Regions from separate parts of the Bacillus sp. 1A genome, predicted to be linked through region 2. Evidence: riboswitches for the same ligand, from Rfam matches in the RefSeq annotation. Region 2 holds a riboswitch; the other holds the start of a gene.
What was found. A riboswitch is a leader RNA that binds a small molecule or an ion and turns the genes downstream of it on or off. The one in region 2 is predicted to bind S-adenosylmethionine.
Positions count from the first base shown of each region.

Region 1: another riboswitch for S-adenosylmethionine. It lies ahead of ACUN0F_RS07910 (methionine ABC transporter ATP-binding protein); the one in region 2 lies ahead of ACUN0F_RS02175 (MetQ/NlpA family ABC transporter substrate-binding protein).

Region 1 is NZ_JBQYLZ010000001.1:1,585,846-1,590,058, reverse strand. Features, by position in the region: gene metQ (methionine ABC transporter substrate-binding lipoprotein MetQ) at 1-690, opposite strand, end outside; gene ACUN0F_RS07915 (methionine ABC transporter permease) at 715-1,380, opposite strand; gene ACUN0F_RS07910 (methionine ABC transporter ATP-binding protein) at 1,373-2,398, opposite strand; SAM riboswitch class I at 2,576-2,683, opposite strand; gene ACUN0F_RS07905 (hypothetical protein) at 2,809-3,153, opposite strand; gene ACUN0F_RS07900 (thioredoxin family protein) at 3,308-3,616, opposite strand; gene ACUN0F_RS07895 (toprim domain-containing protein) at 3,620-3,964, opposite strand.
Region 2 is NZ_JBQYLZ010000001.1:411,229-415,441, reverse strand. Features, by position in the region: gene ACUN0F_RS02185 (methionine ABC transporter permease) at 11-679, opposite strand; gene ACUN0F_RS02180 (methionine ABC transporter ATP-binding protein) at 654-1,694, opposite strand; gene ACUN0F_RS02175 (MetQ/NlpA family ABC transporter substrate-binding protein) at 1,707-2,519, opposite strand; SAM riboswitch class I at 2,605-2,719, opposite strand; gene ACUN0F_RS02170 (NAD(P)-dependent alcohol dehydrogenase) at 2,801-3,709, opposite strand; gene ACUN0F_RS02165 (hypothetical protein) at 3,855-4,213, shown strand, end outside.

The sequences.
Region 1 (4,213 bases), 1.2 Mb from region 2:
CACTAATACGTTTGCGTATGGAGAATCATCACCTTCAATTGCAATTGCATCTTTTTCTGGATTTAATTTCGCATCAATTGCATAGTTCGAGTTAATTAAAACAGCGTCGCCTTCTTTATTGTTATACACTTGTGGTAACAAACCAGGCTCGATATCCGTTTTGAACTTTAAGTTTTTCGGATTATCTACAATATCTTTTGGAGTTGCACTAACTGGATCTACTCCGTCTTTAATTTTTAAAATGCCTTCTTTTTGTAAAATTGCTAAACCACGTCCATGGTCAGTAACGGAATTACTCATAATAATTGTCGCCCCGTCTGGAAGTTCTTTTAAGCTCTTATATGTTTGAGAATATACACCAATTGGTTCCAAGTGAATTTTCCCTGCTATTTCAAAATCATATTTTTTATCTTTCATTTCTTTTTCTAAATACGGAATGTGCTGGAAGTAGTTTGCATCTAAATCCTTATCCGCTAACGATTTATTTGGTAACACGTAATCTTGGAACTTTTTCACTTCTAATTCAATTCCTTTTTTCTCAAGTAACGGTTTTGCCTTTTCTAAAATTTCAGCGTGCGGCACGTTAGAAGCCCCCACAACTAGTTTCTTTTCATCTTTATCTTTCCCGCCACAAGCAGCTAACCCAAAAATAGAAGTTGAAATAAGTGCTGTAAGTAATAATTTTTTCATTTGAAACATCCTCCTGTTTTTTTATTATCGTTTATCTATTCGAGTCGTTACACGATCACCAATCCACTGAATGAAAAATACCACTAGTAATACACAAATTGTCGCAACGATTGTTACATCGTTATTTCCTCGCTGGAATCCTTCTAAATAAGCAAGTGTTCCAAGGCCACCAGCACCAACAACCCCCGCCATTGCTGTATAGCCTACTAAAGCGATTGTTGTAACCGTAATACCAGATACTAATGCTGGTAACGATTCTGGAATTAATACTTTCAAAATAATAGTGCTTGTTTTTGCTCCCATCGCTTTTGAAGCTTCAATTACACCTTTATCAATTTCGCGAAGTGCAATTTCAACCATTCTCGCGTAAAACGGTGCCGCTCCAATAATTAAAGCTGGCAGTGCTGCACTCGCTCCAAGAATTGTTCCAAGCAGAATCTTTGTGAATGGGATTAATAAAATGATTAAAATGATGAATGGTATCGAGCGGAAAATGTTTACGAACGCTCCAATTGCCGTATTAACCGCTTTGTTTTCCCATAAATTATCTTTCGCTGTCATAAAGAGTAACAACCCTAAAATTAGTCCTAAAACAAATGTGGCCAGAGCTGCGATTGCCGTCATATATAACGTTTCACCAGTTGCCTCTAACATTTGATTCCAATCAACATTTGTGATCAACTTATCCATGTGCAATCACCTCCAGCTCTACTTGATCTTGATGTATTCCCTCTATTGCTTGCTGAATCGCTGTTTCCTCACCATTTAAATGAACAACTAAACTACCGTAAGAGCCGTTATTTGTTTGGGCGATGTTTCCTTGCAAAATGCTAACTTCTATATCACTGCGTTGCATTAATCTTTGAAGTACTGGTCTTTCTACAGCTTCACCGATAAACTGCAAACGAACTACTTTACCATCTGGATACTTTTCAATTAAACTTTCAATCGTTTCATTTGTATCTTCAGAATCCGTTAACTGCTGTACAAATCGCTTTGTAATGTCTTTCTGCGGATTGCGGAATACATCAAGTACTGGACCCGTTTCTACAATCTTCCCTTTCTCCATTACCGCCACTCGATTACAAATCTTTCGAATCACGTGCATCTCGTGTGTAATGAGTACAATTGTTAAACCGAGACGCTTATTAATATCTAATAATAAATCTAAAATTTGATCTGTCGTTTCTGGATCAAGAGCTGATGTCGCTTCATCACATAAAAGCACTTGTGGATTGTTAGCTAATGCTCTTGCAATACCCACGCGTTGCTTTTGTCCTCCGCTCAGCTGAGATGGATACGCGTCTCCTCTTCCTTCTAATCCAACAAGATAAATTAACTCATCCACTCGTTTTCTTCTCTTCGCCTTATCAACACCTGCAATTTCAAGTGGGAACTCGATATTTTCGCGTACAGTTCGTGACCAAAGTAAGTTGAAGTGCTGAAAAATCATTCCGATTTCTTGCCTTGCCTTACGAAGTTCACTCCCTGTAATTGCTGAAATCACACGATTTGCAATTGTAATTTGGCCAGAAGTTGGTTTTTCCAACTGATTGAATAATCTGATTAAAGAACTTTTCCCAGCGCCACTATATCCGATCACACCAAATATTTCACCTTTGTCTATTTTTAAATTGGCATTATCTACAGCAGTGACATCACCGCTTTTTGCTTTATATATTTTCTTTACATTTTCTAACAAGATCATGATGTTCACCCCTTTTTGTTTTGATCGACTCCGCAATTTTTTATTTTTGATGCGCGTAGTCCACCGTTATCATTACTTTTATTATTTGAATGTCCTCCACATTCAAACAACAAAAAAACCTTTCCGCTTTAGAGAAGCAGAAAGGTTTATATGCGTATATAACAACATTATCCCTCTCTCTCATCTCTCAAAGCATTTGCTTTGCAGGAATTGGCACCATTTCAACATAAGTTGACGGTTGCCGGGCTTCACAGGGCACAGTCCCTCCACCTCTCTTGATAAGAGAAATCAGATTACATTTTCGTCTGATTTGTAATTTATGAAATTGTCTATATTTTATGAATTGAATTGTATCAATATCCACACATCATGTCAACAGAAATTTTCTTAAAAAATGAAACTTCAGAATTTTAAGCGCCTACTGACATTGGTTTACATATATGAAACATCGATTCAACTAATAGCATCGTTCGATACGTTCCCGAATATTGTACACGTCCATCGTTCATTAACATTTGCAATCGTACATTGCCGTTCACCAATTGTTTTACATCTTCCTCATCTGCACAAACGATTTGCTCCGTTCCTCTTTCCTCATGTAGCAGCTCTATATAATCTCTTGAAATTTGTAACGAACAACTTTCATCTCCAAAGCGGAAATTAACAGTTTTTTCTCCTTGTCTTAAAAGCGGCTCTAAATGATATTGACCATTAGCGTAATTTACAAATGATTGCAGCAAAGAATATAATTTCACCCTAAATCACATCCTTCATATCACTTTCTATTACACATACCATTCCCTCTCACTAAAGAACAATCCTGTTACTTTCGCTCGACAAATACTGTAACCACCCTGCATCTCGACATATTTCCCGAGAAATATGTCGAGGCGGCAAAAACTTTGCCGCCTACTTTAATTCCGTATATAAATATTCAACCGAATGAAATGCATATATCTTCTTCATGAGTGTCCCATTTTCAAAAACAAGTAAACACGGTACACTTTCGATTCCATACTCTTTCGCTAAATGCGGAGCATAATTTAAATCTAACATTCCAATTTTCAAGTCTTCAATTGTCATCTCAACAACTGTTAACATCTTTTTTGCTAATTGGCATGTTCCACACATTGGAGTATATACATATAACACTGTTTTTTCTTCGTTCTCTATTAGGGCTGTAGCTTCGGCTCCTGTCCAATCAATCACTTCTATCATTCCTTACCGTAAATATTCTGTATAAACGTCAATGTCAGCTCCCCATAATACATTTGCTAAGTGTGAAGATGGCGCAGTTGCCACTTCTCGGTACGAGCGATCAATATAAATATGCTCTGCTTGCGGAAATTCTTTTCGAAATTGCTTCCTTAACTTTTCTCCAGCATCATCAGCATCCACTAGTACATACACTTCCTTATCAAAAAACTGATCAATGAGCTCATCCATTTTCGATAAACCAATTGTACCATTTGTACAAACAATTTCCACCGGTTCACGAATAATAGATTCAATCTTTCTTCTATCTGATTTACCTTCTACAATAATGACTTTTTCTACATAAATCATATGTCATCACCCGATCACCATATACTATACAACCTTTAACTTAGTATATAGTATATTCGTTATTTTCATGTTGTTTCCTGTTTATTTTTGCAAAAGAAAAGCAGAAGCGGCTTGCTCAGAACAAGAGGGCATTGGAACTCCTGAACTAGAGGCGCTTTTTGCCTCAAGTTCAGGAGTGAAATGACCGACTGTTCTAGCCGCTGGAGCTGGTCAATAAAAACTTAAACGAAAGTTTTTTCAAAAACGTTC
Region 2 (4,213 bases):
CCTTCTTTTTTTAATCTTTCTTCAATCTTCGTGCAACACCATTCCCTAAAGATTGTAGCCCTTGAACGAGGATAATTAAAATAAAGACAGTTGCATACATTACTTCAGGTTCGTAGCGTAAATGTCCGAATCGATATGCTAAATCACCAAGACCGCCAGCACCTACAAGTCCAGCCATTGCTGTTGCACCGATTAAACCAATCGTTGCAATTGTTAATCCAAGTATAAGGGAGGGACGAGCTTCTTTCACCATAACGTGCCAAATGATTTTTATAGTAGAAATGCCCATCGCTTGGTAAGCTTCAATAACACCACGATCTACTTCTAATAAAGCTGTCTCCATTAATCGTGCAATATAAGGAGCTGTGAATACGACAAGTGGTACGATAACTCCTTGCACGCCAATGGATGTTCCCATTAGAAACTTTGTAAAAGGTAAAATGAAGAATAATAGAATGATAAATGGAAGAGAGCGAATGATATTAATAATTGTATTAAGGATTGGATAAATGATTTTATTTTCGTGCTGTCCACCAGGTCTCGTTAAAACAAGTGTAACGCCAAGTGGTAATGCAATAAGGATAGAGATGAATAGTGAAATAGATGTCATTTGAAATGTTTGAATGGTTGCTTCCCATATGACTTTACCCCATTCATCCAAAAAGGATTTGTTTCCCATAGTCTGTTCTACCTCCTTCTACGATGATCCCTTGCTCTTGTAAAAAGGATAAAGCGCGGTCTACTTCATTTTTTTCACCCTGCATATGAATGACTAGTTTCCCATATGCTTCATGTTTTAACTGTGTAATATTACCGGATAAAATATTCGGATACACTTGGAAACGTTTTGTAGCAACAGCTAATGCTGGCTCTCCTGAAGCATTCCCTATAAAGGAGAGAGTTACAATTTCACCGGTAGTTTGTAGTTCTTTTTGTACCTCTCCTGGAATTTTAGCTGCAAATGCACTGTTTACAAATTTTTTCGTTGTTACATGTTGTGGGTTTGTGAAGATGTCCTTCACAGTCCCGCTTTCGACTACTGCTCCATGTTCCATAACAGCAACTCGGTCACATATACGCTGGATGACATTCATTTCATGTGTAATTAATAAAATTGTAATCCCGATTTCTTCATTAATCTTTAATAATAGGTCGAGAATAGAATCCGTTGTTTCTGGGTCTAAAGCGCTCGTTGCTTCGTCGCTTAATAACACTTCCGGTTCATGTGATAGTGCACGTGCAATGGCAACACGCTGCTTCTGGCCGCCAGAAAGTTCGCTAGGATAGGCATCTTTTCGATTAAAAAGATCGACAATACGTAAATACTTTTCTACCCTTTTTTCAATTTCATTTTTGGGAAGACCAGATAGACGTAAAGGTAATGCGATATTTTCATAAACTGTCACAGTTTTAAGTAAGTTGAATCCTTGAAAAATCATTCCGATTTTTTGTCTCGATTTTGCTAGTTCTTTTGTCGACAGTGTAGTTAAATCTTTCTCGTTTACGATAATAGTTCCTGTCGTTGGTTTTTCTAATAAATTTACACATCGAATTAATGTACTTTTACCAGCGCCACTATATCCAATGATTCCAAATACTTCGCCCTTTTTTACTTGAAGGGAAGTAGGTTTAAGAGCTTCTACGTTCCCTTTTTTTGTTGTAAATACTTTGGATACATTTTTTAATTCAATCATTATCGTCAGCTCCTACCAAGATGGTAAAACTGAACCATCAAATTTTTTCTCGATAAATTCTTTTACTTCTTTAGATTGATACGCTTTCTTTAATTTATTTACAACAGCATCATCTTTATTTTCAGTACGAACAACGACCCAGTTTACATATGGTGAATCTTTTCCTTCACGGAAAATAGAATCTTTCGCAGGGCTTAATTTTGCACCTAATGCAAAGTTTGTATTAATTGCAGCTGCTTTCACTTCACCTAGCTGTGTTGGTAATTGAGATGCCTCTAATTCAACAATCTTTAAATTTTTCGGGTTTTCAATTACATCTTTTGCAGTCGCTTTTTCTGTAGCCTTCGGATCCACTTTTAAAACACCTGCTTTTTCAAATAGCTTTAAAGCTCGAAGTTCATTCGTTGGGTCATTTGGTACAGCGATTGCGTCGCCCTCTTTTAAATCTTTTACATCTTTTATGTTTTTAGAATATACGCCCATAGGGAATGTTACTGTTGAAAATACTTCCGTTAATTTCATATTGCGCTCAGCTTTAAATACGTCTAAATATGATTTCGTTTGATAGCTATTTACATCGAGGCTTTTTTCATCTAAGGATACGTTTGGTGCTACATAATCATTAAATACTTTTACATCGATTTCGAGTCCGTCTTTTGCTGCCACTTCTTTTACCTTTTCAAAAATTTGTTCATGCGGTCCGCCAGTTACACCGACAGTAATCTTTTTCTCATCTAATGCTTTTACCTCTTTATCAGAATTAGCACCACATGCACCTAGCAATAATACCGCTCCACTTACAATGCTCAATAATACTTTTTTCATCTATAATTCCCCCTTCATATACGTTCCAAAATAAAAAGCACCTCCCAAAAATAAGAGAGGTGCCGAATAGATAAAATAGGTTCCTCTCTTATCTTCCAAAACGAAAACTCGTTTTGCAGGAATTAGCACCTTAGCTTATACGTCATAAGCTCGGTTGCCGGGCATCATCGGGCCAGTCCCTCCGCCACTCTTGATAAGAGTATGTGTATGTAGTTTTTTTAATATGGTACTAATAGTAAATCTTACAAAAAGAATTGTCAATGTTATTTTCTGAATATATTTTATTTTAAGGTAATCGAAACATTACCTTTTTTATGCCCTTTTTCTACATATATATGAGCTTCAGCAATTTCTTCTAATCGGTAAGTTCTATCAATAACAGGCTTTAAATGTTCTGCTTCAGTTAGTTTTTTTAGTAGAATCATATCCTCTTTACTTACTTTTGCCATCATTCCATTAACAGATACATATTTTCCATTGGGTGTTAATGCCTTTTCACAAAGGGATTTTTTATGTTTTCCAACTGCATCAAATATAATATTGTAGCGTTCACCCAGCTTAGTAAAATCTTCTTTTGTATAATCAATTACTTTATCGGCTCCTAAAGATTGCACGAGTTCAAAATTTGAATTACTACAAACAGCCGTAACGGTCGTACCGAAATATTTAGCAAGTTGTACAGCAGCTGTTCCTACTGATCCGGAGGCACCATATATGAGCACTTGTTGCCCTTTTTTTATACGGCCCTTTCTTAGGAAATGCAATGCTGAAGTTCCACCAAAAGGAATAACTGCGGCTTCTTCATACGTCACATTGGTAGGTTTTAATGTTATTAATCCACTTTCATGTACGCATGTGTACTCGGCGTAACCACCGAGGTTTAGTTCTGTTAATGCAAAAATTGGATCACCTTTTTTAAATTGAGTTACATCTGTTCCTATTTCTTCGATTTCACCGGATAACTCTACGCCGAGTATAGGGTTTCTCGGTTTTCTGAAACCTAATATGATCCGCATAGGAATCCAAAATAAGAGGGGACTATTAAAACCGCGTATTCTACAATCTCCAGTCGATACACTTGTTGCGTGAATTTTAACTAATACTTCGTTCTTTTTAGGCGTAGGTTTCTCTATATTTTGAAGCTGAAGAACGTTAGGTGGTCCATACTGTGTGCAAATGATCGCCTTCATAATGACCTCCTGAAATGAGTTGTTGTTATTTACATCATATTTAAAATCTTCATTAAACATGTCGCTATATAGCGAATATAGATTAAAAATTATATAGATTTCATAGGAAAAGAGGTGATATTATTTTGGGAAAGGGGGCGACATTATGAAAAAAATTATTTTTGTTTCAAGTTTAGTGCTTGCAATCAGTTTAGGGGTAGGGTGTAGTAATGAGAAAACAGCAAAGACGGATGAACCGAAAAAAGAATCAGTTCAAAAAGAAAAGGAATTAGCAGCGAAGGATGTTTTCAAGAAAACGAACGAAGCTTTTAAAAATGAAGAGCATGTAACGATGACATATGGTGTAGGGGTAAAAGCTGAGGGAACAGAGATGGATATATTAAAGGCTAAGATGCAATTAGAGCCAAAGACAAAGAATTCTCGTTCTGAAATGAATATTTCCGGTACAGATGTTGTAGTGTATACTGTGGATGGTAAAGTTGCTGGTGAGGTAAAAAACCCTAA